One region of the Salegentibacter maritimus genome, then DNA from elsewhere that is predicted to be linked to it. Evidence: riboswitches for the same ligand, from Rfam matches in the RefSeq annotation. Region 1 holds a riboswitch; each other region holds the start of a gene.
What was found. A riboswitch is a leader RNA that binds a small molecule or an ion and turns the genes downstream of it on or off. The one in region 1 is predicted to bind cobalamin.
Positions count from the first base shown of each region.

Region 2: another riboswitch for cobalamin. It lies ahead of I6U50_RS15260 (hypothetical protein); the one in region 1 lies ahead of I6U50_RS15430 (ribonucleotide-diphosphate reductase subunit beta).
Region 3: another riboswitch for cobalamin. It lies ahead of I6U50_RS03025 (TonB-dependent receptor plug domain-containing protein); the one in region 1 lies ahead of I6U50_RS15430 (ribonucleotide-diphosphate reductase subunit beta).

Region 1 is NZ_JAEHNY010000018.1:14,095-24,153, reverse strand. Features, by position in the region: gene acs (acetate--CoA ligase) at 1-1,208, opposite strand, end outside; cobalamin riboswitch at 1,677-1,811, shown strand; gene I6U50_RS15430 (ribonucleotide-diphosphate reductase subunit beta) at 1,924-2,898, shown strand; gene I6U50_RS15425 (ribonucleoside-diphosphate reductase subunit alpha) at 2,939-4,615, shown strand; gene I6U50_RS15420 (DUF2911 domain-containing protein) at 4,786-5,631, opposite strand; gene I6U50_RS15415 (SRPBCC family protein) at 5,778-6,287, shown strand; gene I6U50_RS15410 (SDR family NAD(P)-dependent oxidoreductase) at 6,299-6,994, shown strand; gene I6U50_RS15405 (cryptochrome/photolyase family protein) at 6,995-8,299, shown strand; gene kdsB (3-deoxy-manno-octulosonate cytidylyltransferase) at 8,296-9,039, opposite strand; gene I6U50_RS15395 (ATP-dependent DNA helicase) at 9,106-10,059, opposite strand, start outside.
Region 2 is NZ_JAEHNY010000017.1:32,795-42,853, forward strand. Features, by position in the region: gene I6U50_RS15245 (hypothetical protein) at 1-280, opposite strand, end outside; gene I6U50_RS15250 (LytR/AlgR family response regulator transcription factor) at 398-1,162, opposite strand; gene I6U50_RS15255 (tetratricopeptide repeat-containing sensor histidine kinase) at 1,174-2,892, opposite strand; gene I6U50_RS15260 (hypothetical protein) at 3,302-4,447, opposite strand; cobalamin riboswitch at 4,557-4,759, opposite strand; cobalamin riboswitch at 4,890-5,076, shown strand; gene metE (5-methyltetrahydropteroyltriglutamate--homocysteine S-methyltransferase) at 5,255-7,561, shown strand; gene I6U50_RS15270 (cysteine-rich CWC family protein) at 7,586-7,846, shown strand; gene I6U50_RS15275 (RNA polymerase sigma factor) at 8,416-8,952, shown strand; gene I6U50_RS15280 (FecR family protein) at 9,030-10,059, shown strand, end outside.
Region 3 is NZ_JAEHNY010000002.1:223,013-233,071, forward strand. Features, by position in the region: gene I6U50_RS02995 (DUF4252 domain-containing protein) at 1-357, opposite strand, end outside; gene I6U50_RS03000 (DUF4252 domain-containing protein) at 382-909, opposite strand; gene I6U50_RS03005 (hypothetical protein) at 912-1,364, opposite strand; gene I6U50_RS03010 (RNA polymerase sigma factor) at 1,345-1,860, opposite strand; gene I6U50_RS03015 (S41 family peptidase) at 1,983-3,455, shown strand; gene I6U50_RS03020 (YncE family protein) at 3,539-4,633, opposite strand; gene I6U50_RS03025 (TonB-dependent receptor plug domain-containing protein) at 4,637-6,478, opposite strand; cobalamin riboswitch at 6,512-6,807, opposite strand; gene I6U50_RS03030 (ABC transporter substrate-binding protein) at 6,970-8,124, shown strand; gene I6U50_RS03035 (iron ABC transporter permease) at 8,331-9,362, shown strand; gene I6U50_RS03040 (ABC transporter ATP-binding protein) at 9,365-10,059, shown strand, end outside.

The DNA.
Region 1 (10,059 bases):
TCTGTTTGCCACCAGGTATCTACAATAGGACTTTTATTTTTTCCTACATTATCGTTATACCAATGCCAGGCTTCCTCGTTAATAGGCTCCCCAACTGTTCCCAATACTTTTAAGGAAGACAAATCGTGTTTTTCAACAAATTCTATATTTCGTTTAGCTAGCGATCTAATGGCTGTTGGAGCGGTATAGAACTGATTAACTTTGTGCTTCTCCACTACATCCCAAAATCTGCCTGCGTCTGGATACGAAGGCACCCCTTCAAACATCACGGTAGTTGCACCATTGGCCAGAGGACCATATAATATATAAGAATGGCCGGTTATCCAACCAATATCAGCTGTACACCAGTATACATCTCCTTCTTTATATTGAAATACATTTTTAAAAGTATAAGCACTATAAACCATATAACCCGCAGTTGTATGCAACATTCCCTTAGGTTTTCCGGTAGAGCCCGAAGTATACAAAATAAACAATGGGTCTTCGGCATCCATAGTGGTTGCTTCACATTGGTCTGAAGCTTCATCTAACAAAGGCTGCAACCATTGGTCGCGTCCTTCTTTCATATTAATATCAGAATTTATACGTTTTGCAACCAAAACACTTTCCACTCCCGGGCATTCTTCCAGAGCTTTATCTACAATCCCTTTTAAGTCTATAGTCTTATTTCCGCGGTAAGAACCATCTGAGGTAATAAGCATTTTACAATCGGCATCATTTGTTCTGGTAGCCAGGGCTTTTGAAGAAAAGCCTGCAAAAACAACAGAGTGTATAGCTCCAATACGAGCACAAGCCAACATAGCTACTGCAAGTTCTGGAATCATAGGCAGGTAAATACAAACCCTATCGCCTTTTTCTATTCCTTTAGACTTTAAAACATTTGCAAATTTATTTACTTTTTTATGAAGTTCTTTATAAGAAATATGTTGAGCCTCCTCTTCGGTACCGTTTGGCTCCCAAATAATGGCGGTTCTATCTGCATTGGTAAAAAGGTAACGATCTATACAGTTCTCTGTAATATTAAGTTTTGCATTTTCAAACCACTTTACTTCAGGTTTATTAAAGTCCCAGCTCAATACATTGTCCCATTTTTTTCGCCAGGTGAAATGTTCTTCGGCAACTTCTTCCCAAAAATTTTCAGGCTCTCTAACCGATTTTCTATACACTTGAAAATACTCTTCTAAATTCTTAATATGATAATTACTCATAACTTAAATAAATATGTTGATGGTTACGTAGATTAATAATGAAAAATATAAAATATCTTTCCTGCAATTTATAAAAATCCAATAAAACTAAACATTCAAATGTTTGTTTAACATTCTTCCAGTTCAAGTTTTATTACAAGTTCAATAGAATGGATGATTTCTCCATAAAAGCAGAAAATTAATTGGCTAATTAAGCTTTTAGATTTAAAAATTATAAAAAAGATAGTTTTTAAATAGCTTTTTTATAATAATGCCTCTAGATAATAAGAATAACGAATCCCAAAATTTTAATAATCAGCAAATTACCTCTAAAGCCAACGAGACATGTTATGGATAGTCATTTTAAGCTTGGAAGTAAACTTGTGAATATTAAAACTCGATTATCGAATAAATAAACTTGTGAAAAACTATGTTTATAACTCCGTAGTTTTTCTATAAAAGGGTCGCTTATTACTTATAACTTTACTTTTGTAAAATCATACCGGTGGTTATTGCCTTTTTCAATAAATAAGGGGAATCATGTGAAATTCATGAGCTGTTGCGCAACTGTAAAGTAGGTTCAACTACAAGCCAGATTACCTTTCCGACCGGGTTGACTTTTGCTTTCGCATAAAAAGTAAATGTCCAGGACATTTTGTGGGGTTACTGCAAGCACACTTCCCTTAGACAGTTATTACTTTTATGCTTTTGATTTAAAAACTAAAATAAAAGTGATATGAGTATTTTTCAAAAGCGGGTAAATTACAAACCTTTCGAGTATCCCGAGATTCTTCAGTTTACCGAAGCTATAAATAAATCATTTTGGGTACATTCTGAAGTAGACTTTACAGCTGATGTCCAGGATTTTCATTCGCATCTTAGTGAAAATGAAAAGCAGGTTATTAAAAGAAGCCTTTTAGCTATTGCGCAAATTGAAGTAGCTGTAAAATCCTTTTGGGGAGACTTGTATCAACACCTACCAAAACCGGAGTTTAACGGCCTGGGAAGTACATTTGCCGAATGCGAATTTAGACATTCTGAAGCATATTCCCGCTTGCTTGAAGTACTTGGATATAATAATGAGTTTGAGAAATTAATTGAAACTCCTGTTATTAAAAAACGTGTAGCTTATCTCTCTGAAGCTTTAGCAAATACAAAATCTTCAGACGAAAAAAAATACGTGTTTTCCCTTATTTTATTCTCCATTTTAATTGAAAATGTTTCCCTTTTTAGTCAGTTTGCCATTATTCTTTCCTTTAGCAGATTTAAAGGAGTGATGAAAAACGTGAGCAATATAATTGCATGGACCTCGGTAGATGAACAAATTCATGCCAATGCCGGAATTTACATTGTAAACCAAATTAAAAAAGAGTTCCCTGAATTCTTTAATGAAGAAACCAAAACCCAAATAAGGGAAATTATATCCCATTCTATGGAGGTAGAATCTGAGATTCTGGATTGGATCTTCGAGGATGGTTCTTTAGAACAGTGCAAAAAGGAAGACCTACTTAATTTTATGAAATACCGAGTAGACGATAGCCTTGAAAAAATAGGTTTAGAGAAGCTTTATTTCGTTTCAGAATATGATTATAAAGCGATGCTATGGTTTGAGGAGGAAGTTTTTGCCAACAGTTTGGACGATTTTTTTGCCAAACGCCCGGTAGATTATACCAAACACGATAAAAGTATTACCGCAGATGATCTTTTTTAAAGGTTTTCCACAAAAATAATTCAATTTAAAAATCCAGAAAATGCCCGAAGCAATACTTAAAGAAACAAAACAGGAACGCCTATGGTGGCTTAACGAAGAGAGCCAGCAAATATTAAATCGCGGTTATTTATTAAAAGGAGAAACCGCAAAATCGGCTATAGAACGCGTTGCAAATGCAGCTGCAAAAAGACTTTATAAACCCGAACTGGCCGAAGCCTTTATAGAAATGATAGAACGCGGCTGGATGAGTTTAAGCTCACCCATTTGGGCAAATATGGGTACAGAGCGCGGATTACCTATTTCTTGCTTTAATGTATACGTACCAGATAATATTGAAGGGATTACCCATAAATTGGGCGAAGTAATTATGCAAACCAAAATTGGTGGCGGAACTTCCGGTTATTTTGGAGAATTAAGAGGCCGCGGAAGTGCAGTAACAGACAACGGCAAAAGTAGTGGTGCTACCAGTTTTATGAAGCTTTTCGACACAGCTATGGATACTATTTCACAGGGCGGTGTGCGTCGTGGAGCTTTTGCAGCTTATCTTGATATAGATCACCCCGATATTAAAGAGTTTTTAGAAATAAAAAATATAGGAAATCCTATTCAGAACCTATTCTACGGCGTTAGTGTTCCCGATTACTGGATGCAGGAAATGATAGACGGCGACAGGGATAAAAGAGAGATTTGGGCAAAAGTTTTGGAAAGTAGGCAGCAAAAAGGTTTGCCTTATATCTTCTTTAAAGACAATATTAACCGATTTAAACCAGAGGTGTATAAAGATAAAAATTACACCATCCATTCCAGCAACCTTTGTTCAGAAATTGCTTTGCCTTCTACCAAAGACGAGTCTTTTATTTGCTGCCTTTCTTCTATGAACCTGGAGCTTTACGACGAATGGAAAGATACCGAAGCTGTAAAATTAGCCATCTATTTCTTAGATGCTGTTTTACAGGAGTTCATTGCAAAAACTGAAGGAAACCATTACCTGGCATCGGCCAACAGGTTTGCCAAAAGACATAGGGCCCTGGGGCTTGGTGTAATGGGTTGGCATTCATACCTGCAAAAAAACAGAATTCCTTTTGAAGGTTTAAAAGCTAAAGGTTTAACCAATAGCATTTTTAAAGATATTAGTGAAAAAGCAACTAAAGCAAGCAAAGAACTGGCAAATATCTATGGAGAGCCAGAAGTTCTTAAAGACTATGGTTTAAGGAATACAACCCTTATGGCCATTGCACCAACTACCTCTTCTTCTGCTATTTTAGGACAGGCGTCGCCGGGAATTGAACCTTTTAGCAGCAATTATTATAAAGCAGGTCTGGCCAAAGGAAATTTTATGCGGAAGAATAAATATTTAAAAAAATTACTTCAGGAAAAGGGATTGGATACCGAAGAAACCTGGCGTAGTATTATGCTAAATCACGGAAGTGTGCAACACTTAAAAGAGTTGAGTGACGAAGAACGTATGGTTTTTAAAACCTTTAAAGAGATAAGTCAGTTAGAGATTATTCAACAAGCTTCGGTTAGGCAAAAATTTATTGACCAGGCACAGAGTTTAAATTTAAATATCCCCTCAGACCTTCCGGTAAGAGAGGTAAATAAGTTAATGATAGAAGCCTGGCAGCTTGGTGTAAAAACCCTTTACTACCAGCGTAGCCAAAGTGTTTCTAAAGAATTTATAGCCAATATGGTAAATTGTGCCAGTTGTGAGGCTTAAATATCTATATAAAAAGGCTGTCTGAAAGTTTTTTGTGACGTCAAGCTGAACCTGCCGGTTCGTTCAGGCGGGCTTGTTCCAGCTTCTAACATTTTAGATCCTGAAATAAATTCAGGATGACGTTTTTAACAAGACTTCAAACAGCCTTTTTATTATTCTTAAAATTCAACTTACATAGCTCCCCACTCTTTCAGGGAATCTTTGTTCATTTTTACATAATCCTGGTTTCCTGCTTTTTCAGCTTCGGCTAGAGACTTTTTAGCTGCTGCAATCGCTTCTTCTTTTTTACCAAGATCGGCCGCAATAAGTGATTTTTTTCTTAGAATCCAAAAAGCATCAGGATTTCCTAATTCCAAAGACTTATTAATCCATTTATAAGCCTGCTCTAAATCTTTATTGCTATCGTGGTAATAGGTTGCCGCTGCAAAATAATCGTTAGCACCGGGACCCTTCATTGTTTTTTCAATACTTGCCATGGTTTTTTCCTCGGTAGGCACTTTAAAGCTTAGGCTTGCTACTGTATTTGCCCAAACAAAATTAAGTGCAGCCGAATCATTTTTAAGATCATCTATCATGATAGTAAAAGTTTCCATTTCAAATGGCAGTTCCATCACTTCAGCCATTGCTTTTAAGGCTACTTTATCCTTATCCCATTCTGCTGGATTTCCCCAGTTATTGGCATCGCTGTAAAACATTACTTCCCATTGGTCTTCCTTTGGAATTGTGTAAATCGCGTAGGTTCCCGCCTTTAATTCTTCTCCCTGGATAGTTACATTATCACTAAATGTTATTTTGGTATTTTCATTAGCTCCCGTACGCCATACTTTTCCGTAAGGCACTAAGTTTCCAAAAATCTCACGATCTCGCATGCCGGGCCGCGAATATTCCAGGCTAACATCGGTAAGACCAACCTTTTGTTCAATTTTAGTAAACGGACTGGGCTGTGGTGCCTGTACCTGGGCTTGTGTTGCACTCATAATGCCTGCTGTACATAAAAATAGAAATAGTTTTTTCATTGTTTAGTTTGTTTTAGTTCAATCAAATATACCTAGAAAATGATTATAAATTAAGAAAAACAAAAACTTGATTTATATTTTGTTTAACTATAATAATTTTATTTTAAACAAAACAAGCTCTAATTTTACATTCAAATACTGCTAAAATGAAGATATACACCAAGAAATCGGTACAGAAGCTCCCAATTAGTCTGGAAAAAGCCTGGGAATTCCTCTCAAGTCCTGGAAATTTAAAAACAATTACCCCAGATTATATGGGTTTTCATATTCTTTCGGGAGCCGACAGGCCTATGTTTCCCGGCCAAATTATTCAATATATAGTTACACCTATAGCAGGCATTAAAACCAAATGGGTTACTGAAATAACCCACGTTAAAGACAAAGAATACTTTGTAGACGAACAACGTTTTGGACCCTATGCACTTTGGCATCATAAGCATTTCCTAAAGGAAATACCCGGTGGTGTTGAAATGGAGGATATTATAGATTATAAATTACCTTTTGGGAAATTAGGTGAATTGGTACATCCAATACTAGTGGCTCCTAAATTAAAAGAAATTTTTAATTATAGAAGAGAGAAACTTACCGAGCTTTTTGGCGAATTCGATGAAGCGAATACCAAAAATGCTACCCTAAAGCAAGACATACTTAACTGAAAAATATAATTATGGAAAGGAATATTTTACTTATTGGCGGTTCAACCGGTATTGGACTTGAAATTGCCAATCAATTGGTTAAAGAAAATAATGTAATTGTTGCTTCAAGAAATAAAGGCGATTTAAACAAGGAAATCAAACATTTAGAATTTGATGTTTTAGAAGATAACATTGAAGAGCTGGAATTGCCTGATGAAATTCACGGACTGGTTTACTGTCCAGGCAGTATAAACCTGAAACCTTTTAAAATGCTAAAGCACAAAAATTTTGAGGAAGAAATAAACCTTAATTTTTTAGGTTTGGTAAAGGTAGTTCAGGCAGTAATGCCGAAACTAAAAAAGGCTGAAAATGCAAGTTTGGTGTTTTTTAGTACCGTGGCGGTCAAGGTTGGAATGCCTTTTCATACAAGTGTAGCAGCTGCAAAAGGCGCGATTGAAGGTTTTGCAAAAGCCCTGGCAGCTGAATATGCACCTACGCTACGTGTAAATGTAATTGCACCCTCTTTAACCGATACCCCACTGGCTGGAAAACTATTATCCAACGATTCCAAAAAAGAAAAAATGAGTGAAAGACATCCGCTTAAAAGAATAGGGAATACTAAAGATATTGCTAATGCAGCCATCTTTTTACTAAGTGAGCAAAACAGCTGGATTACCGGGCAAATTATTGGCGTAGACGGCGGACTTTCAACCTTAAATATTTCATAAATGAGCAAAGGAGTAAATGTATTTTGGTTTAGACGTGATTTAAGATTAGATGACAATGTTGGCTTTCTTGAGGCCCTGAAGTCTGGTATACCGGTAATACCAATTTTTATTTTTGACACAGAAATCCTGGAAAAGTTACCTGAAGATGATGCCCGTGTTACCTTTATACACGAGCAACTCCAGCAAATGCGAAAAGAGCTTCAGGATAATTATAGCAGTTCAGTTGCTATGTATCACGGAGAACCAACGAAAATTTTTCAGCAACTAATTAAAGAATATCAAATTGAAAAAGTATTCACGAATCACGATTACGAACCTTACGCAACCAAAAGGGATAAGGAAATAGCCAATTTACTTTCTAAAAGTAATATTGAATTTCACACTTTTAAAGACCAGGTTATTTTTGAAAAAGATGAAGTTGTAAAGAAAGATGGAGATCCTTATGTGGTGTATACTCCTTATATGAAAGCATGGAAAGAGCTATTTAAGACACAGAACCTTAAAATTCATTATACCAGTCAGTACTTAGATAATCTTATTCAAAACACCAGACTACCAAATTTAAGTTTAAGTGATATTGGTTTTAAAACATCCAAAATTAAAGTCCCGGAATATGATGTTACCCCAACGCTAATTCAGAAATACGAAAACACACGAAATATACCTGCTAAAGACAGTACTTCTCGCCTAGGCCCGCATTTGCGTTTTGGGACTGTTAGCCCAAGAAAAATGGTAAAAAAAGCCAATACCGAAAACAATAAAACCTTTCTTAACGAACTTATTTGGAGAGAGTTTTTTATGCAGGTATTATATCATAACCCCGATACTATTACCGAATCTTTTAAAAAGAAATACGACCGCATTAACTGGCGGAATAATAAGGAAGAATTTGAAAAATGGAAAGCGGGAAAAACAGGTTATCCACTCGTTGATGCCGGAATGCGCCAATTGAATAAAACCGGTTTTATGCATAATCGGGTTAGAATGTTGGTGGGAAGTTTTCTATGTAAACATTTGCTTATAGACTGGCGTTGGGGCGAAGCCTATTTTGCCGAAAAATTATTGGATTACGAAATGTCCTCTAATGTTGGTAACTGGCAATGGGTTGCCGGCAGTGGCGTTGACGCTGCTCCATATTTCAGGATTTTTAACCCAACCACTCAAATAGATAAATTTGATAAAGATAAAAAGTATATCAAAGAATGGGTTGAAGAATTTGGCACCGATGATTACCCTGAAAAAATGGTAGATCATAAAGAAGCTCGCGAACGTGCTCTTGAGGTTTATAAAGAAGCAGTAAGCTAATTATTCAAAACTTGCTTTGCTTTTTCTAAATCTTCGGGTGTATCTATGCCTATAGTTTGCATTTGGGTTTCAACCATTTTAATGTTTTTTCCATATTCAAGAAATCGAATTGCTTCAATTTTTTCAGCAGATTCTAAAGAAAGCATAGGTAGGTTATAAAAATCTACAAGTGCCTGCTTTCTAAATGCATAAATTCCAATATGCTTAAAGTAAGTTACTGCTGCATTGGTATTTCTTGGGTATGGAATAGGAAATCTTGAAAAATACATCGCAAAATCATTCTTATTGGTAATAACCTTTACATTGTTCGGATTGGTTATCTCTTCACTTTCAGACAATGCACTTTTTAGAGAAGCCAAATCTATAGAAGAAGCATCATCTTCTCTAAAAACAAGCAAAAGTTTCTCCAAACTTTCTTTATCTATAAATGGCTCATCGCCCTGTACATTTACTACGATATCCACATCCATATCCTGTACCGCTTCTGCGATACGATCGCTACCGCATTCATGTTCCTTTTTACTTTTTATGGCCTTACCCCCATTCTTATTTATTTCAGCAAAAATTTCATCACTATCGGTAACCACATAGACTTCATCGAACAAACCTGTACTTTTAGCGGCTTCGTAAGTTCGGGTAATTACGGTTTTTCCATTTAAATCTTTTAAAAGTTTCCCCGGAAAACGAGATGCCTCGTAACGAGCAGGAATCATTGCTATTATTTTAAGCGAATTATTCATTGGGACTTATTAATATTTGGAGGTTAAATTTAGGTTTTAAAATTTAAATTAACGCAACTTAAAAAACTATTTATTTACGAAAAAATCATCTTTAAAACCTATAAGATAGAGCTTATTGGTTGCCCTTGTTACGGCAGTGTACAACCATCTTAAATATTCTTTTCCAACACCTTCGGGCAAGTACGGTTGTTCTATAAAAACACTGTTCCATTGCCCACCCTGAGATTTATGGCAGGTCATCGCATAAGAAAATTTAATCTGTAAGGCATTAAAAAATTTATTGTTTTTAACCTTCATAAACTTCTTGTATTTGGAAGTTTCGTTTTCATAGTCTTTCATTACTTCCTGGTAAAGTTGGTTAGACTCTTCGTAAGAAAGTGAGGGGGTGTTGCTGGTTAATGTATCTAACATTACCACCGTCTCAAAAGGGCGCATATTAGGATAATCTACCATTTGTACCTGAACTTCGGCGAATCTAAAGCCATAAAGTTCTTTTATAGCAAAAATCTCAAGGACTTTTATAATATCGCCGTTTGCAATAAAACCGGCTTCAGAACTGGGTTTTATCCAAAAATAATTATTCTTTACGACCATTAAATAATCTCCGGCCGAAAGTTCTTCTTCCTGAAACAAAATTCGAGAGCGTATTTGTTGATTGTACAAATTAGCTCTTTTGTTAGATCTTACAATAAAACTTGTTTCTTCATTTCCCAGTTGATTATAGCACTCCTCAATTGCATTCATTATTTCATAACCGTCTTGCAATCTAACCACATCGGCTTTGGGGCCAAGATCAAACTGAAAGCTCTCATAAAATTCGTCTTGCAAGCTTTGTCTTATTTTTGTGGCGTTTAATAAAATATCGCTTTCTTCGGCCTGGCGAACTACTTCATCCAGCTCTATATGCTTTACTTCTTTGTTATAAGAAAATTGTAGTTTTTCGGGTTCCAGGGCGGGACTAATTTCCATTTTTACGGGAGGAAGCTGTGCGGTATCACCAATTAAAATAAGTTTACAATT
Region 2 (10,059 bases), on a different contig from region 1:
TCCAATCTAATGGCATAGCTCCACTAGGTATAGAGTTGAAATTGGAAGCGAAAATTGTAGAGTCCCCTGGTTTGAAGTCATAAACTTCTTCTAGTGTTATTTTACTTTTGCTTTGAGTTTTACCTTCTTTGTTATCTTCCTTTTTACCATTTAGCTTCTCTTCAACTATTTCGGCCGCTTTGTTTTCAAGCTTATCCTTAATTTTTCCGAATAATTGTGCCTGAACAGGCTTGGCAAATAAAAATAAACTTAAAATTAGAAGAAATTTAGAAGCTTTCATGATACGTCTATTTAGAGTAATTTATGAGCAAATGTAAGTATCAGCTCAATAAGCAAATCCAATTGAAATAAAGAATTATTATTCTATAAGTTTCGTTTAGAATTCCACCTTCTTGGATTAGTATTCGTTGAATAGTTCCAGTAGTGATTGCCTTTTTGATTGCGCTACTGGTACTGCAATATTATTTGCCAGTTGAACGCAGTGTCTTTTCTTTTGATAGGATAAGATATGCATAGTGTTTATGAGATGCGACTGATGTACCCTCATGAAATTAAATTTTTGCAGCTCTTCTTCAAAATTCTTCAAAGATTTAGATACTAAGATTTGGCGACCATCACATAGAAAAAAAATAGTATAATTATTATCGGCTTGTGCCTGAATAATATCTTTTAAAGGAATGATATGAATATCTTCAAGAGTTTTTAAAACTATTTTTTTCTCGGCTTTCATTTGTTGGTTGCTAAAGAGAGTCTCTAGTTTTAAACTATAACGATGGTCTTTAAGTGATTTTATAGTCTTTTCAATTGCGGAAATAAGATCTTGAGGGGAAATTGGCTTTAGAAGAAAATCCAGGGCACTTAGGCGAAAAGCTTTTACCGCATAATTTGAATAAGCTGTGGTAAAAATAACCTTAATGTTTTTATAGCCTTTTTGGAATAAATTCTCCAAAAAATCCATAGAATTTCCGTCTGGGAGGTTGATATCCAGGATAAGAATATCGGGAAGGAAATTTTCAAAGGCTACCTGGGCTTCTTTGATAGTTTTCGTAGTTTCTACCAAACAATCCTTAAAGTTAACCCTAATTAAGTCGCTAATCATATCTAAAGATGCATGATCATCTTCCAGTATTAAAATTTTTACATCGTTATTTATTTCTTTCATAACCTGCAAATTTAGAATTCAAGATAGGGTACTGTCAAGGTCACTTTGGTGCCGGGAAAAGCTTTGTCATTGCATGCCCTTTCTACATTTAGTACAATATGTGACTTATTCATTTTATTAAATTCTTCTACTCTATTTTTTAAAATTTCCCTTCCCATAGAGCGATGAAGTTTTTTATGGTCTTGAGACCTGTCTGTCTGAATGCCTTTTCCATTATCTACAATTTCTATGTAGAGGACTTTTTTCTTAACATCTTGCCTGAACAGAAGTTTTACCTTACCATTTTCTCTATTCTGTCTCGCACCGTGAATTACGGCATTTTCAACAAAAGGTTGCAGTAGCATTACCGGTATTTTAATAGTTTCCGGGTCATGAACATCCTTATAAATAATGCGGTATGAAATTCCTTGATTTTCAGGGGTTTTTTGAAGTTCAAGGTAGTTGGATAAAATTTCCAGTTCGTCTGTTAAATTTATATATTCTTCGTCTGAATGTTCTAAAATAAGCCTTATTAATTTGCTGAAATTATCTAAATACTGCATAGAAGTATTAGGTTCATTTTTATAGATGTAATACTGAACCTGTTGGAGCGCATTAAAAAGAAAATGCGGATTTAATTGAAGTCTAAGGAATTTACTACGAAGTTGCGACTGCTGTAAGGCTTGTTTTGTTTTAAGATGGTTTATTCTAAAGAAAATGATTGTCAATATTAGAAGAAAGAAGATGCCACCCCCAAAAATTAGCCAGGTAATTTTTTTGTTATGAGCTTTTTTTTCGGCCTCTAGATTGGCAATTTTTCTTTCTTTTTCGGCAGTATCATAAAATGTTTTAATGGCAGCTATTTTTTCTTCATACCTTTTTTCTGCTATTTGATCTTTAATGCTATCATATCGGTTATAATAATCTATACCTTTTTCATAATCTTTTATATTGATATAGGCATTTAGTAAGTTATAGAATAATTGTTGTAGTTCTTGGGAAGAAGCCTTTGCCAGGGCTTTCTCATAATAATTGATTCCCTCCGGTACTTTGCCCGAATTTACTAATGCATAGCCTAGATTGTTATAAGTAATAACAGATAGAGGCATTTGTAAACTATCCCTTATCCTTAAACTTTTATTAGCAGTGTTAATGGCCAACTGCCATTGGGATTCTTTGATGTATTGATTACTAAGATTCGTTAAAATAACGACTTCAACTTTAGGTTGCTCAATTTCTTTAGCTAACTGCAAAGCCTCTTTGTAGACCTTTATTACTTTGGGGTCATTCTTTTCCATATAAACCCCGCCGAGGTTAACCAAAGTTTTAAGGCGCCAAAAATCATTGTTTTTATAGCCCAATAATGCTTTTTTGAAGCTTTTTTCGGCGCTGTTAAAGTTTTTGGATCTTGAGTACACTATTCCAATTCCTGAGAATAGTTCTACGCGATCTGTTTCAGATAACAGTTCCAGGTGCTTTTTGGCATCCATATAATTAGACAGCGCAATATCCAGTTCGCCCTGCAATAGGTTTATTTTCCCCAAATAGATGTGTGCCCTGCCAACAGTTTGAAAATTCTTAGGTTGTTTCCTGATAATTTGAAAGCTTTCTTCTTTAGCTTTTTCCAGGGCTCTATTCTGAATTAGGGAGTCAATACTTTTAAAGTCCTTGGGGTTTTGCTGTATTCCATAACTAAAAGTAAAAAGCAGGTTGAAAAAGAGTACTATTGTAAATTTTGTAAAATAATGCATGAAGTTTAATTGGGGGGTAATGCTGTGGGATTCTGCTAGATTGGCGCTGTTTAGTACGACAAAAGTATTACATTCTTAAAGGATAAAAAATGTTATTTTACTCGATAATCGAGATTTAAAAAATCTATGGCTTGTTACAAGGTAATTACTTTTCTAAGCCAATACGTTTGCAAAAGTATAGTATTAATCTTGTTTTTGCTTTTAGCAGAAATCAATTTAAGGTTTAAGGCATCTTAGTCTACCGGTTTTTGATTTTTAGAAGTATTTTTTAGTTTGGCAGATGGACGCGGGAAGTTTACAAATGAGCTTAAGCTTATAGGTTTATCCTTATATAAAAACAATACTATTTGGAGCTGGAAAAATAGTGAAGTTCTTATATAAGGATAAATAAAGGATATTATTAGGGGCTTTACTCGGTCATAGATAGATCTGAAGCTCCTTTGATTTCCGTTGATATCTCACCAAGCCAACCAACATTTCCCTGCGCCCCTGTGTAGATGCTTATAAAATCTACACCTCTTAATGCTACGGGGTTCATATTATCATCTACTGCCCAATCCAAATCCATGGCGTTTCCGGCATAAGTATTATAATCAGCATCAAAATTGTCTACATACCCCCATTCAAGTGCATCTATAGAGGCAAATCCTTCCAGGCTCACCTTAGGGTAAACCCGGGTTCCGTTAAAACTCATTTTATCCTTTTCTTCAATAAAGAGTGGATAGTAATTCTGGGAGTGGTAGGGATTAACCATTACACTGTCCTGGTTTTTCTGGTTATCTTCCCAGGGTACATTGGCGTACTCTTTTGGATTGGTGTAGGTTAATTGATAATTCAATATAGTTTCTTCTTTTTGATGTGCACTTCCTGCTAGTTCATACCAGGTGTCATCTGGTAAGCCATTACCATTCTCATCAAAAGAAACCTTTACAATACCGGGTTCAGAAAGTCCGCCCATTGCATTACCATAAACTACAAAGTCTTTAGCATCTTCTCTATTTTCAATGGTATGATCAAAAGTGAACGTTACGTAGCCTCCCCATGCTCCTAAAGATAGAATGGCCGATTTTCCACCCACTAATTTTTCTGCGCTTTCCAAAGAACCGTAGGTTTTATTAATATATTGGCCGGGTGCAGGTTTATATTCAATAATTTCAGAAATATATTTACTGCTGTTTTCTGTTTTTGGGCGGAAATAAAGCTGATAAGGATCATTTACGGTAACTTCATAAGAGCGCAGCAGAGAGTCGTTATTCGCCAATGCTTTAAATTGTAGTGCAAATGTGCCAAATTGTTTGGGGGCGTAATGAAGGTTTTGAGCTTCAGAAACTTTATCATCACCTAGTTTCCAGCTAAAACCTGTCCCTTCCGGTAAATTTAGAATTTCAGGATTAATAGATAAAGTATCTCCCAGGGTTAATTCGTAATCTTTCTGGTAATTTAGATCCGAAAACTCCATAGGAATTATACCTGGGCCGTCATCTTTGCTACAAGATGAAAAAAGTAAAATACCTCCAATAAGGATTAATGATTTAAAAAATGATTTTTGTTGCATTTGATTTGTATAAAGGTTAATAATTGGAATTAACTTATTTTACAAAACAAAACAGCAGGGGATATAGTTAGAATAGAAGACCTACCCAAAGCAATAACTCCCGAAAGCTTTGTTCCTTATGTTTCCGGCAGGTTTTCTGACTTCTCCCTCTTTTTAAACCTTCCCATCCCAAAAGACAGTGGTATCAATAAAAAGATTTTCCTAAAAATTAAGGAAAGGATTTACAGCAGCGGGAACTGTTCAGGATTTACACCTGATTCCCTTTTAATACAATACCTTAAAAGCATTGTAACCGAAAATCCCGGCAATATTAAGTTAAATTTCTGGTTTGAGAATCTTAAAAACTGAATTTATCTTTACTTCTTTTTAGTTATAAGCTCAATGAAAGTCTTGAAATTAAATAAATAATCCCTAGTTTTATCCCGCATAAGTTCTTTAGCATACTTCATCAAACAGAAAAGGTTTTACTTAAGGTAGATTAATAGGGAATCGTGTGAGAATCACGAACTGTCGCGCAACTGTAAGTAACATAATAAAGCTACTGTCCAAAGAATTATCCACTGCATAACGCGGGAAGGATGACAGCAGCCGTTACAAGTCAGGAGACCTGCCTATTCTGATTGGACAATGCTTTCGCGGTTTGAAGCTTAGGTCTTAGAGATGTACCCGTTATAATACTTTTTATTTTACAGGAGAAGTATGTCTTTTTGGGTGTATCTTCTTTCTCCTTTTTTTTCTTATCGCCTGGCATTACGAAGCATTTATAAAGACTTTTAAAACAAATTGTTTAATTATTAAAAGTTAGAAATGCAAACGCACATTCTTGGCTATCCGCGAATTGGTAGCAACAGAGAACTCAAAAAAGCCTGCGAGCAATATTGGTCAGGCAAAAGTGAACTTCAGGATCTTCTTCAGGTAGGAAAAAAAAGCCGCCATGAAAACTGGAAGCTTCAAAAAGACGAAGGAATTGATCTAATTCCCTGTAACGATTTTTCTTATTATGACCAGGTTTTGGATATGAGCCTTACCGTAGGAGCTATTCCTGAACGTTATAGGGAGATTGAAAGTAGAAGTGACTTAACCAATCTTGATTTATATTTTGCGATGGCCAGAGGCTATCAAAAAGATGGCTTAGATATTACCGCCATGGAAATGACCAAATGGTTTGATACCAATTATCATTATATCGTTCCTGAATTTTCCAAAAATCAGCACTTTAAGCTTAACTCCAATAAGATTCTTAATGAATTTAAAGAAGCAAAGGAAGCTGGGATTCATCCTAAACCTGTAATTATTGGACTGGTTACATACCTTCTTTTGGGAAAAGAAAAAGAGGGAGGTTTTGATAAAATAGACCTTGCAGAAAAATTATTGCCGGTTTACCAGGAGCTTTTAACTCAATTACAGGAAGAAGGAGCACAATGGATTCAGTTTGACGAGCCTTTTCTAGCTTTAGACCTAGATGAGAAAGCCAGGGATGCCTACTCTTTTGTATATAATGAGCTTAGAAAAAAATTCCCTAAACTTAGATTTGTTCTCAGCACTTATTTTGAAGGCCTTAAAGACAATCTTGCCCTGGCTCTAAAGCTTCCGGTAGATGTGTTACACCTGGATTTGGTGCGATGCCCATCACAATTAGACAGGGTGCTTGAAGAAATTCCTGCTAGCTTAAATTTATCGCTCGGGATAGTAGATGGACGTAATATTTGGAAAAATGATTTTGAAAATTCCCTTCATCTTATTCAAAAGGCACAGGATAAAATAGGTTCTGATAGATTGCTACTGGCTCCTTCCTGTTCGTTGTTACATGTTCCATACGATCTTGATTTGGAGACTGAAATAAACCCTGGAATTAAGAACTGGATGGCCTTTGCCCGGCAAAAAGTAAGAGAATTAAAAACTCTTCGGGCTTTGGCTACCGGTAGTACTGAAGCGCCCCTTTTAAAGGAGTTTAAAGAGAATTTAGATGCTGTTAAGAGTAGAAAAACTTCAGAGGTAATTCACAACAAAAAGGTGAAAGATGCGGTGAGTCAAATTTCAGAAAAAGACTCACAAAGATCCAACTCCTTCAGCATAAGAAAGATTGAGCAGCAGAGAGTACTGGATTTGCCTTTGTTCGCTACTACCACCATTGGTTCGTTTCCGCAAACCAAAGAAGTGAGGAGTTGGAGGGCTCAATTTAAAAAAGGAAAATTATCAGCAGAAACATATGATAGTTTACTAAAAAAAGAAACCCAAAATGCCATAAAATGGCAGGAAGAAATAGGTTTAGATGTTCTTGTACATGGAGAATATGAGCGTAATGACATGGTAGAATATTTTGGAGAGCAATTAGATGGTTTTCTGTTTACCAAAAAAGCCTGGGTACAAAGTTACGGTAGCCGATGTGTTAAGCCTCCTATTATATATGGAGATGTCTCCAGGCCAGAAGCCATGACGGTTTATTGGTCTCAATATGCGCAATCTTTAACCGATAAATGGGTTAAAGGAATGTTGACGGGGCCTGTAACAATCTTGCAATGGTCTTTTGTTAGAGACGATCAACCAAGATCTGCCACTTGTAAACAAATAGCTTTGGCTATTCGTGAAGAAGTAAAAGATTTAGAGCAGGCCGGGATTCAAATAATTCAAATTGACGAACCTGCCATTAGAGAAGGATTACCGCTACGGATATCCGGCTGGAAAGAATATTTAGATTGGGCGGTTACTTGTTTTAAATTAGCATCGGCAGGGGTAAAAGATTCTACTCAAATTCATACACACATGTGCTATTCTGAGTTTAATGATATTATGGAGAGTATAGCAAATATGGATGCAGATGTGATTACCATTGAGTGCTCCCGATCGCAAATGGAGTTGCTGGAAATTTTTTCTGATTTTGAGTATCCCAATGAAATTGGTCCGGGGGTTTATGATATACATTCCCCCAGGGTTCCTGCCGCCGAAGAAATGCTTACTTTGCTAAAAAAAGCCGAAAAAGTAATCCCTGCAGAACAACTTTGGGTAAATCCAGATTGTGGTTTAAAAACCAGGAAATGGGAAGAAACTGAAGCTGCATTAAAAGCAATGGTTAGCGCCGCAAAAATGGTAAGAACTGCTTTGGTGGAGAATTAAAACCAACTTTTTTTATAAATACCCATGAAGCACGAAGAAAAATACTGCCCAAGATGTAAAACAGCCTTTGAATGTAAAGTTGGCTCTATAGAACTTTGCCAATGCTCTCAAGTGGTACTGGATAATGAAGAACTGGAATACATACATAAGCTTTATGAAAGTTGCCTTTGCGCTAAATGTATGAAGGCTTTAAAAACAGAGTATCGCAACCAAAATTTACAGGAAAAATTAAAGGCTATTCTGGGTGTATTTTATAGGCCGCCAAAAAATAATAAAGGCGGCTGAAGAGGCTTAGTTGGAATTTTATTGACACTGCCAAAGGGTGTAACACCCCGAGGTAGTTAACTGAAAAAGTATATTTGGTTAACAATAACAAATTAAGGCTGTCTGAAAGGTTAATTTTCACCAAACTGGATTTATTTCAGTTTAAAAAGCTCAAGGTGAATTTTTAAGGCTTTTCAGGCAGTCTTTTTATATCCTGATATCTCAATCTGCCAGGTTTATTTTTCAGTCCGGAAATTTTAACCGGTTACTTACAACCCACTTTAGCCGATATTAATAGCTGTTGATTAAAATGAGTAAAATTTGTTCAAATAAAAAAAAATGATTCTTTCCAGTTTACATCTCTTGTTCTTTTCATGACTTTTTTACTTAAGTGGGTTTACGCATTGTTAGCAGGGTCTTTTTTAAAGAAAATATAAATAGGTTCTATAAAACTATTTATAAGGCATATAAATTTTCCTCAATTTATAGGTTTTAGAAAAATAAAATAAAACTTTGGAAATAGTATATTAGCATTTTGTTAACTATTGCAAACATTATGAGTGCCTATACCTGGCGTAAAAGGTTTAAAAATGCTGCAAAAAAAACTGAAGGACGGAGATTCAAAAGCATTAGAGGAAATTTACAACCTGTATTTTTCTAAAGTATATGCCGTTGCCATAAAGTTTGTGAAAAATGAAAGTGTTGCCCTGGACCTGGTGCAGGACTCCTTTTTAAAAATATGGAAAAACCGTAGTAGCATTAATTTGGAACTCCCTTTAGATCAGCAGTTGTATGTTATTACCAAGAATGTTGCTTTTGACTATTTTCGAAAAAAAGTAAACGAAGAAAAGCTATTGAGGGAATACAAATTACACCAGGAGCAAGCCGGGAACCCTACAACTTCTAGTGAAAATAATCAGCTAAAAAAATTGAATGGCTTATTAGAGCAACTCCCTAAACGACAGCAAGAAATTTTTAAATTAATTAAATTTCAGGGATATACTTATAATGAAGTTGCTTCTAAGTTAGGTATTTCTAAACATACCGTTTCCAGCCACTTTTCAACAGCCATGAAGTTTTTAAAAAAGAATAGTAGGCTGTTTAGCTTTTTCTTTCCAATACTATAAAAACTTAAAATTTTAACATTTGGAACTAGTGATTTTCTAGTTGGGCATCGTAAACCTTATAGAAACACTTGTAACCAATGTCTCAAAATATTCACGTTTTATTAGAAAAATTCTTTGAGGGTAATTGTACTCGTCATGAAATCAATGTTTTGAAGAATTACTTCGAAAAGGATTCTTTTGAAGAGCTTGAGGCTTTTTTGCTGGATGAATGGAATAACCCTAAGCCTAATGATTTACCCCGTGAAAAAAGGGAATTGGTTCTGAAGGAGATTATGAAACAGGTGAGTGTTGAAAAACAGTCACGTTTTAAATTGACTGCATTTTTAAAATATGCAGCCATCTTTATTGGAATACTTGGCGTGTCAATCTGGTTTTTTAACCTGCCCGCTGATACGCAAAATAGTCCTGAAATAACCATTGAGTTGGAAGATGGGAGTATAAGAACATTAGATTCACAAGAAGACCTGGTAGAACATTCAGATTTTACTTATAAAAAGGGGAAATTGTTGTATACACCAAAAAGCAAGCCTTCAAATGAAAAGTTGGAATTTAATACCATACGTGTGCCTTTTGGAAAATCGGTAACATTGGTTTTATCTGATGGTTCCACGACTATAATTAATGCGGGGTCTTCTTTAAAGTATCCAAAAACTTTTCTAAAAGGGAAAGGCCGTGAGGTTTACCTTGAGGGGGAAGCGTATTTTGAAGTGGTCTCAAACCCTGACGAACCATTTATAGTAAATTCAAATCATACCAGAACACAGGTTTTAGGGACAAAGTTTAATGTTTCGGCTTATCCTGGCGATAAGGATGAGAATATTGCATTGCTGGAAGGTTCAGTGCAGGTTTCTACAGAGGGATTACAGCATACAAGTGTGCTTAAGCCTAATGAAATGGCTGTATTTCAAAAATCGAAGAATTCTTTGCACAGTGTTAATACCAATGCTGCCGATCATATCGCATGGACTAAAGGAATTATGCTTTTTAGAAACGAAAAGTTTAGCACAATTCAACGTAAACTTGAAAGACACTACAATGTTAGTATAGATTGTAAAAATAAAGATCTATTACAGCAAAGCTTTACCGGGCGTTTTAGAAATGAGTCTA
Region 3 (10,059 bases), on a different contig from region 1:
TTCATTTCCGGTAAAATAAATTTCAGCTTTACGGGTATTTGAGCCATATCGCATTAAAAGCTGGTACTTTTCATCTTTTAAAATTTCAGCCAACCTGGCTTTTTCAATTTCATATTCTTCTTTGCTATCTTTTACCGGTAACGCCAGAACATTAATTTTCTTTACGGTTTCCAGAGTTTCTTTTTGGGTTTCATCCAGTTCCTCGGTATTTGTAAACATACTGGTAGGTATATCTACCGCTATAAATTTATTATCCTGTTGATTTTCTACATAGTACTCCTGCAAACTAGCTTCGTTAGCACAGGAAACAAAAGCTGTAGCAGCAAGCGCAAGGCTTAATATTTTTATTACTTTCATTGTTATAGATTTAATAGTATTATTCTAGGATTTATTTTCAACATTCTTGAGCTCTTCAGCTCCCGGAATTTTAAGATCGGAGGTTAAGCGGGATAACTGAGAAAGATCTATTTCGCCGGTAATACTTAAAATTACCGAAATTGGATCTCCTTCTTTTTCACCTTCCATAAACATAAAAAGTTCACTTACATAGTTATCGCTTTTCCCACTTTTTGAATAAAACCGAATGTTCTTACCATCTTCTTTTACCCGCATTAACTGGTCTAATTTATTAGAACTTAAATAAGATGCTACATCTTTTTGCATTTGACTTCTTACTGATGCGGTGGTACTGGTAAACATTTTAATTTCATCCAGGTTTTCAATAAGTTTTAGATACTCCCTGGCTTCAGGGTTATCGTCGCTTAGGTCTACTTTGGCAAGCATTTTAAACATCTTACTGGTCATTACCATCGCATCTACATCTTTCATGTTTTCATACTTGGCAAAAGATTGGGCCTGCGTTATTAGTGGTAACAACCCAATGATAATTATTAGTGCTATCTTTCTCATGGTTATTCGGTTTTGATAAATTTATTTTTAGTGTTATTAAATTCTTTTAAATATTTAAGGTCTTGTTTTCCTTCATTCATTATTTCGGAAACCATTTTTAATGCTTCCATACTCTTTTGTAATGCCTCTTCCCTATCCTGAATAGTGCTAACATCCTTATCATTCATTTCCAAAGGTTTATTCTGAAAAAAGAAAAGGCCTATTACTAAAATTATACTGGCCGCAATAGCCGTCCAGAGATATCTATTCTCTTGTTTGTTAGCAGGCAAATTAATCTCCCGGTCATAACTTTCTCGATTCTCTTTTGCAGAAAAGGCAAACATTAGCTGATAGGGCTTTAAATTTTCAGAAACTTCGTTCCTTTCAAAATATTTCCTAAGTTGCTGCTCTTCGGCCAAAGAAGTTTCCCCGGCATCATACTTCTCAAGTAAATCTTTAATTTTTTGTAATTCCATAATCGTGCTTGTTTGTTAAGCGCTCTCTTATTTTCTTTCTTGCACGCGATAAGGCCACCCTTACCGCTGTACTTTTCATTTTTGTTATTTCTTCTATTTCTTCAAAATCCAGTTGCTCTATATCTCTAAGCTGAAAGACAATTCTTTGTTGTTCGGGTAAATCGGCTACAATATCCTGTATCCAATTCATTTCATCTTTTAGCTCCAAATCTCTTTGAGGGGAAATAGATTTATTTTCATAATTTTGATGAACAATTCTTAAATTATTATTCTTTTTAGCCTTCAATTCATCTAAACAGTGATTTTTTACCACCATCATTGCAAAAGCTTCAAGGTTGGTATAATCCTTGAGTTTATGTTTTCGGTTCCACAATTTTAGAATCACCTCCTGGGTAGCATCTTCGGCCGCTTCTTTAGAAACAAGTAGTCTTAATGCAAGCCGGTACATTTTATCTTTTACCGGGTTTATTTTATCCAGGAAGGCTTGTTGTTTCATATATGTGTTGGTTTATTAACCTTCTTATCCTTTAAACGATTAGTGGTAATATTTGTTACAATAAGATTTTGGTTTTAAGTAATTGTAGGTATTTTTAGCAATCTAAAACAAACTTAACATTTATGAAGATTAATAAACTAATTTTATTTTTAGGCTTATCGCTGGGAATATTAAGCTCCTGCTCTACAGATAATGATGATGAGCGCTTTCCTGTGGTAAAAGGTGAAGAAGATCCCGATTTAGAAATAGAGAATTATCTATATAATGCCATGAGTATTTTTTATGTTTACGAGGCAGATGTTGCAGAACTTGACGAAAATTATTTTGATTCTGAAGCCGATAAAGATGAATGGCTCGCCAGTTTTGATTCGCCGGAGGATCTTTTTAATGAAGGATTAAAAGTTCCCGCTCCAAAAGACCGATTTAGTTTTATTCTTGACGATTATACAATCCTTGAAAACAGCCAAAGCGGTATTAGTACTACCACCGGAATGGACTATGGTCTTGTAGCTTATGGAGAAAATGGGGTTTTTGGTTATGTACGCTATGTAATTCCCGGAAGCCCTGCCGATGAAGCCGAAGTAAAAAGAGGAATGCTTTTTACCGAAATTGATGGAGAAGCCATGAACCGATCTAACTATCAATCGCTTTTGGCACGCGATGGTTATGAAATTTCTTTAGCTGAAGTAAATGAAAATGTAATTAGTGAAACCGGTGAAACAATCGCTTTAACCAGGGAACAAATTACCGAAAACCCGGTTTTTATTTCTAAGACCATGGAAATAGACGGTATAAATGTGGGGTACCTAATGTATAATAGTTTTACTGCCGATTTTGATGATGAATTAAATGCTGCTTTTGGAGATTTAAAGGCTGAAGGCGTGGACGAGTTGGTTTTAGATCTTAGATATAATGGTGGCGGTTCTGTAGAAAGTGCGGTAGACCTTTCCAGTATGATTACCGGGCAGTTTGAAGGTGAAATATTCTCTAAACAAACCTGGAACGATCTTTTACAAAGTGAATTTACCCAGGAAGAATTGGTAGATAGGTTTAACGATAAAATTAGAACTGGCGAGTTGATTAATAGCTTAAACTTAAATAAAGTTTATGTTATTGGAACAGGTTCTACGGCATCAGCCAGTGAGTTGGTAATGAATGGCCTGGCGCCCTATATAAATGTAATACACGTAGGCTCATCTACCGTTGGTAAATTTCAGGCGGCCGCTCCTTTGTACGATTCGCCAAACTTTAACAAACAAAACCGTAATCCTAATCATAAATATGTAATTCAACCACTCATTTACGAATCAAAAAATGCTAATGAAGACGCTTATTATGAGGAAGGTTTAATCCCCGATATTGAGGCTGAAGAGGATATTGTTAATCTTTTACCTTTAGGCGAAGCTAGCGAAACACTTCTAGCTGCTGCTTTAGCCGATATAACCGGAAACAAAATGGCTATTCCAGCAGTTTCTTACGATACCAGGTTTACTAAAATTGGAGAAAGCGGAGAGTCTAATGTAGATTACCAGAGAATGTATATTGATAAAATCCCAGAAGAAGTTAGGAAAAAAGCAGTAGAATTACAGAAGTAATTCTTTAAACTAAAAGGAAAAGCCCCGTCTCATTAATGAAACGGGGCTTTTTTATATAAGCAAATAACAGAAAAACAATATACTTAGTCGTTAAAGTAGAAGCCATTAGGGTTTACCCCTCCAGAGTCTATTTCATCTACCAATTCACCATTCATATTATAAATTCTTATTGTGCCATTAGAACTATAATCATTGGCATCTCCTGTATAGAAGTAACCATCTTCTAACTCGAATCCATAAAGAGCAAAAATATCTTCACTTAAAGTAAAAAAACTTTCAGTAGGTAGCTCTTCAGCAGAAGTTTCCATAGAATAAACAGCACCATTAAGGAAATAATAAATTTTATCATTCTCAATTTCAAAGCTTGATGGATGATCTGTTATATTTGGAAAAATTATTTCATCAGATATCTCGTTAGTAGACAAATCTATTTTAGAGATACGCCCAGCCGTTTCTTCAATATCTTCAGGCCAAGATGGTATCCCGCTAGACATAACCCATAAGTATCCATCTTCAATCTCTAAAGAACTAGGTACATCTCCAACTTCTATACTTTTCTCAATAGAGTTAGAAACGGGATCTATAACCAAAATCTTATTATTAAAATTATATCCACCTTGTAAATTCACATATAGCTTATCATTCTCAGCAATAATCATCTCCGGCCCCTCCTCTACACTAATAGTTCCGGTAGTTTCATAGTTTTCCAAATCATATATTGCGATATAATCATCATTTGCATCAAAACCATCTCCCCAGTTAGTCACATAAATATGATCTTTGTAAACTACAACATCCCGTGGATAACTTAAACCGCTCTCTATTGTATGAACAAGCTCCATAGAGTTTCTATTTACAATATGAATTAAGTTTGAATAATTCATAACAATAAAAGCATAATCTTTTGTAAATGTAATATTCTGCCCGGTATCGCCCATTGGCTGATCATTCACTTTAGAGAATATCTCGGTATCAATGATCGAAAAATCATTACTTACGTAAGTTATCGTACTATTATTTTTACCAATTCCCCCCTCATTCAGTACAAAAAAACCATTGGTATAATCTCCTTCTGCTTGTGGCCCATCGGGATCAACAATATCATCGTCACTACTACAGGAATTTAATAAAAGCCCTCCTATTAAGGCCATAGACAATAGTTTGCTAATTCTCTTCATTGTTTAAAAATTAAGGTTTAGGTATATATTAAAATTTCTACCGGGCATCCACCGGTTTTCTACACTTTGGTATGCTTCATCAAAAATATTGAGTACTCTTGCCCCAATTTTATAGCTATGTCTTTTTCCAAAATCATAGCCTATTCCCAGGTTTGAAACCGTATAGGCATCCATATTATAACGGGAATTATTGTCTGATCTGGTAAAGGCTTCTCCATTATATAAAAGCTGATAATCCAGGCTTAAATTTTTAAAAGAATAGGTAAATGCCACCGTAGCTTTATGAAAGGGTACATAAATAAGCTGGTAGCCGGTATTCATATCTTCTGAAACGGTATAAGCATAAGTTGCAGAAGCACCTATACTATGATTTTTTAAAATATTTTTTTGCCAATTAGTGAGTACCTCAAAGCCATAGGTTTCTACTTTCTCTTCATTTATTGGACGCCAGGCCCCTGTTTCTGAGGGTAGCCAACGAATCATATCATCAATTTGGTTGTAATAACCGGTAAGGCTAAAATTTAAATTTTTATAGTTAAAATGGTTTCCAAGTTCTATTTGGTTGGAGGTTTCGGGATTAAGATTGGGATTTCCGGCGCCCGTCCAATACAGGTCGTTATACGTTGGAATTCTAAAATTTCTGGAAGCGTTTATTTTAAAACTATATAAATTGGTTACATCATAATTAAGACCCGCCGAAAACAATAACGGACTCTCATAATTATTGGTAACTTCTTTTCTTAAACCCAATTCGTACTGAAGTTTCTTAAACGGCCGGTGTTTCATTAAAAATGCCGAAGAAAAAATATTCCTGGTATTTTCAGTAATTCCCGATCCCGTTCCATCGGTATAGGTATTGGTTAATACAGCATTAAATTGCAATGTATTTGAAGGTGTGTATTTTATATCATACTTTCCTATGGTAGTCTTTGCTCCTCCAAACGTATAATTATTGGAAGCAATATTTGGATAATATCTATAGTTTTCATCCAAATAGGCCAACCTGGCTACCGAGATAAAATTGCCAAACTCACTAACCCATTCCAATAAATTCCGTGAATTTACATTACTGTATTTGGTTTTAGTTTCTGAAGGCCTTATCAATGAAAAATGACGTTCTCCTTCAAAAACTTCACTGTAAAACTTTAAGGTATTTCTTTTAGTAAACCTATATGCCAAACCAATATTTAGGTTATTGTTATAAAAGCTCCCATTTACGTTCTTCTTTCCTTTCAGCGGCCATTCATAATCATTATCTGAAGAGTTTCTGGCAAGAGCGGCACTTAAGCTCCATTTTTTGGTTGAAGTTTTAATTTTATATCGAGCATCTAAGGTGTTAAAACTCCCGTATTGTAAAAATAAATCCTGTTTTGTTTTTCCACTAAAATCAAGTTGGGTATTTAAGTGAATACTTCCGCCAATAGCCCCAGAGCCATACACAACACTTCCACCCCCACCACGAACACTTATATTATCAAATCCGCCCGCGTTTATGGTATTAAAGTCGGTTTGACCGTTAAATTGAGAATTAATATTAATTCCATTCCATAAAACCGCGGTTTGAGACGCAGTTGTTCCACGAAAAGATGGCGAAGAAACCATTCCCAGGCCATTTTCTTTAAAATAGATATTGGTATTAAAATTTAAAGCTGAAGTAAGTAGTGCTCCGTTTTTCTTTAAAACCGAATCGTTTAAAACGCTCACATGCTGTCCGGTAGAGAAATCTCTTAATTTAATATCGGTTAAAAACACCTCGTCCAAAACGTTTATAGTATCGTTTTGAGCCCATAATGGCAAGCCACAAAGCAAGCCAAGAAATAAAATATAAAATTGTCTATTTTTCATCTGCCCCTGACTTTTATCCCGAAAGTCTAAGAATTAATTAGTACTATTTTGGCAGGTCTCCTGGCTCGCGTCTTGTTGTTTACCTTCCCATCCTTAACTAAGAACAGTGGTTTTTGAAGTGATAACAACAAGCATTCTGATTTAAAAATCAGAACTTAGCTTACAGTTGCGGGAACAGCTCAGGCTTAACAAAAGTTTGAAGAAGAAGTTTGAAATACGAATAAAACATTCTTGCTTCGTATTTTGTACTTCTAACTTCGTACTTTTTTCCTGATTCCCTTTTAATCGGCGTGATAAAACACATCCGAACCAAAAATTTCAGTGCGAAATTAAACATTTATACGAGTTGTAACTATTAAATTCTAAATAATATTACTTTTGACAATTCCTCTTCCAAAAATACCTGAAACACTATGTTCAAAACAAACAAGGTTTCAGTCTGGAAAATGAGAAAAAGCAAATTTCAGCCAATTAGATTTAAGCGTATTAAAATGAAAAATAAGTTTACCTGGATTCTTAATTTTGTTATTCTATTTCTATTCCTAACTGCATGTAAGAATAACCAGAACGAACAAAAAACAACTTCTAAAAAGCTTGAAACAGCGCTTGAATTAAGTTACGCTAAGAGTTTTAGTATCAAAACATTTAATGATTTCTACCTAATAGAACTAAAATCTCCCTGGCCTAATGCCAAAGAGCCCTTCACTTATCTTCTTTTTAAGGAAAATGCTCAAATCCCCGAAGATTTGGAGTACGATCAAAAAGTGCAAATTCCGGTAAAAAAAATGGTTGTTACTTCTACCACTCATATTCCGGCACTCGAAGCTTTAAATGAAGAAAACAGCCTTATTGGTTTCCCGGGCTTAGATTACATCTCTTCTGAAAAAACCAGAAAACTGATTAATTCCGGCAAAATTAAAGAGTTGGGGAAAAACGAAAATATCAATACCGAAATACTTATAGACCTGGAACCCGAAGTAGTTATTGGTTTTGCTATAGATGCGAATAACAAAACCCTGGAAACAATTCAAAAAATGGGAATTCCGGTGATGTACAACGGCGATTGGACAGAAAAAACTCCACTTGGAAAAGCAGAATGGATCAAGTTTTTTGGTGCTTTTTACGATAAGTTAGCTGAAGCCGAAGAAGAGTTTGAATCTATTGAAAAAGCTTATAAAGAAGCTAAAGATTTAGCAAAGTCGGCTAGAAATACCCCAAAAGTCTTAAGTGGTGCTATGTATAAAGACCAATGGTATTTACCTTACGGAAACTCATGGCATGCACAGTTTATTAAAGACGCCAATGCTAATTACGTATATTCTGACACCCGTGGAAACGGCAGCATGGCATTATCTTTTGAAAGTGTGCTGGAAAAAGCCCAGGACGCCGATTTTTGGATAAGTGCCGGACAGTTTACTTCTTACTCGCAACTTTTAGAAGAATCGGAACATTACAGGCAATTTGAAGTGTTTCAGAAAAAAAATGTTTACAGCGTAAGCCTTACTAAAGGTGAAACCGGCGGAGTAATTTATTTTGAACTTGGCCCGCAACGCCCAGATTTAGTACTAAAAGACCTGGTTGCTATATTTCACCCAGATCTACTTCCTAATTACGAAACTACTTTTTTTAAGGCCCTGGAAGAGTGATTTAGCAGCTTCAAGGCACTGGTTAAAACCTTATCTAAAAGTTTTTTTGAATTTCCGGGTAAGTATCATTGTGCATAAATCTTTTATATTGAGCACCCGGAAGTTTAAAATGGCCTTATATAGGCATCCATTTTTTATTATGCTTCTTCATTAATTTTATCTCCTCATTTTATTTCAGATATTTACACCCAAATAAATAACCGGTCTTGTTACATTCCCAAAAATATGTTCTTCCGCTGGTACTCCTTTTTCTGGGAGTGCTATTTCTTGGATTTTTGAATATTAGCCTTGGCTCAGTAAATATTCCATTTAAAGATGTTTTTGCTTCTATCTTTAACCTGGAAGTCTCTAAAGAAACCTGGCGATATATTATTGTGGAATATAGGTTACCAAAAGCCATCACAGCCATTATAACCGGTTCTGGATTGGCCATTAGCGGGTTATTGATGCAAACGCTATTTAGAAATCCATTGGCCGGGCCATATGTTTTAGGGTTAAGTAGTGGCGCAAGTTTAGGCGTAGCCATTGTAATTATGGGAGCTTCTATTTTTGGAGGTGTTTTTGCAGGAGTACTGTTATCTAAATGGAGCCTTGTAATAGCATCCAGCCTGGGAAGTTTATTGGTTCTTATGGCAGTAATACTGGCTTCAATAAAGCTTAGGGATACCATGGCCATCTTAATTATAGGCTTAATGTTTGCCAGTTTAACCGCTGCAGTGGTAAGTGTTCTCTCCTATTTTAGCCCTGCAGCACAACTACAGCAATATATATTCTGGTCTTTTGGAAGTTTAGGAGACCTTTCGTGGAACGAAGTTGGCATTTTAACCATTTTTTGGCTGGTAGGTTTGGCACTTGCCATGTCTTGTATAAAAAACCTGGATACCTTACTGCTTGGGGAACAATACGCTAAAAGCCTGGGGGTAAGTATTAAAAGAAACCGATTTGTAATTATTATTGCTACCAGTTTACTTGCGGGCAGTATTACTGCTTTTGCCGGGCCTATTGCTTTTGTAGGTTTGGCTGTTCCGCATTTAATAAGACAGGTAATTCCTGTAAACAATCACCAAATTTTAGTTCCCGCAGTTATTTTAGGCGGAGCTGCATTAATGCTTATTTGTGATATTGCAGCCCAATTACCGGGGCAGGAATATACCCTCCCCATAAATGCCATTACTTCTTTGATTGGTGCCCCGGTAGTGATTTGGCTTTTAGTTCGCAAACGAAAATTTCTATTCTAACATTGGAGAAATCCCAACAACATAGCATTCTTAAAACCACTAACCTGGATATTGGCTACAGCACAAAAGCTAAAAAAACCATTATTGCTAAGGCTATTGATATTGAAGTAAACCAGGGAGAACTTGTTGCCGTAATTGGTGTAAATGGAGTTGGAAAGTCTACATTTCTACGAACATTAAGCGGTGTTCAGGATGCACTTCAAGGCGAGGTTTTAGTAAAACACCAAAAAATTAAACAAATAGATTCCCTGGAACTAGCCTCTTTAATAAGTCTTGTGCTTACCGAGCAACCCATTTCTAAAAATCTGAGTGTTTTTGAGTTGGTGGCACTGGGTAGGCAGCCGTATACCAATTGGATTGGCCGATTAGGTAAAAATGATCTTCGCCAAATAAAGAAAGCGTTGCAGCATGTAGGCATTGAAGACCTGCAAAACAAAAAATGCTACGAATTAAGTGACGGGCAATTACAAAAGGTATTAATAGCCCGTGCTATAGCTCAAAACACCCCCCTGGTTATTCTGGATGAACCCACCACCCATTTAGACCTTTACCATAAAGCTTATGTGCTAAAACTGCTAAAAAAGCTTACCAGGAAAACAAACAAAGCTATTGTGTTTGCTTCGCATGAAATCAATCTAGCCATTCAGCTGTGCGATAAGATAATTTTAATGCAGCCTGACAAAGTTAGTACAGGTTC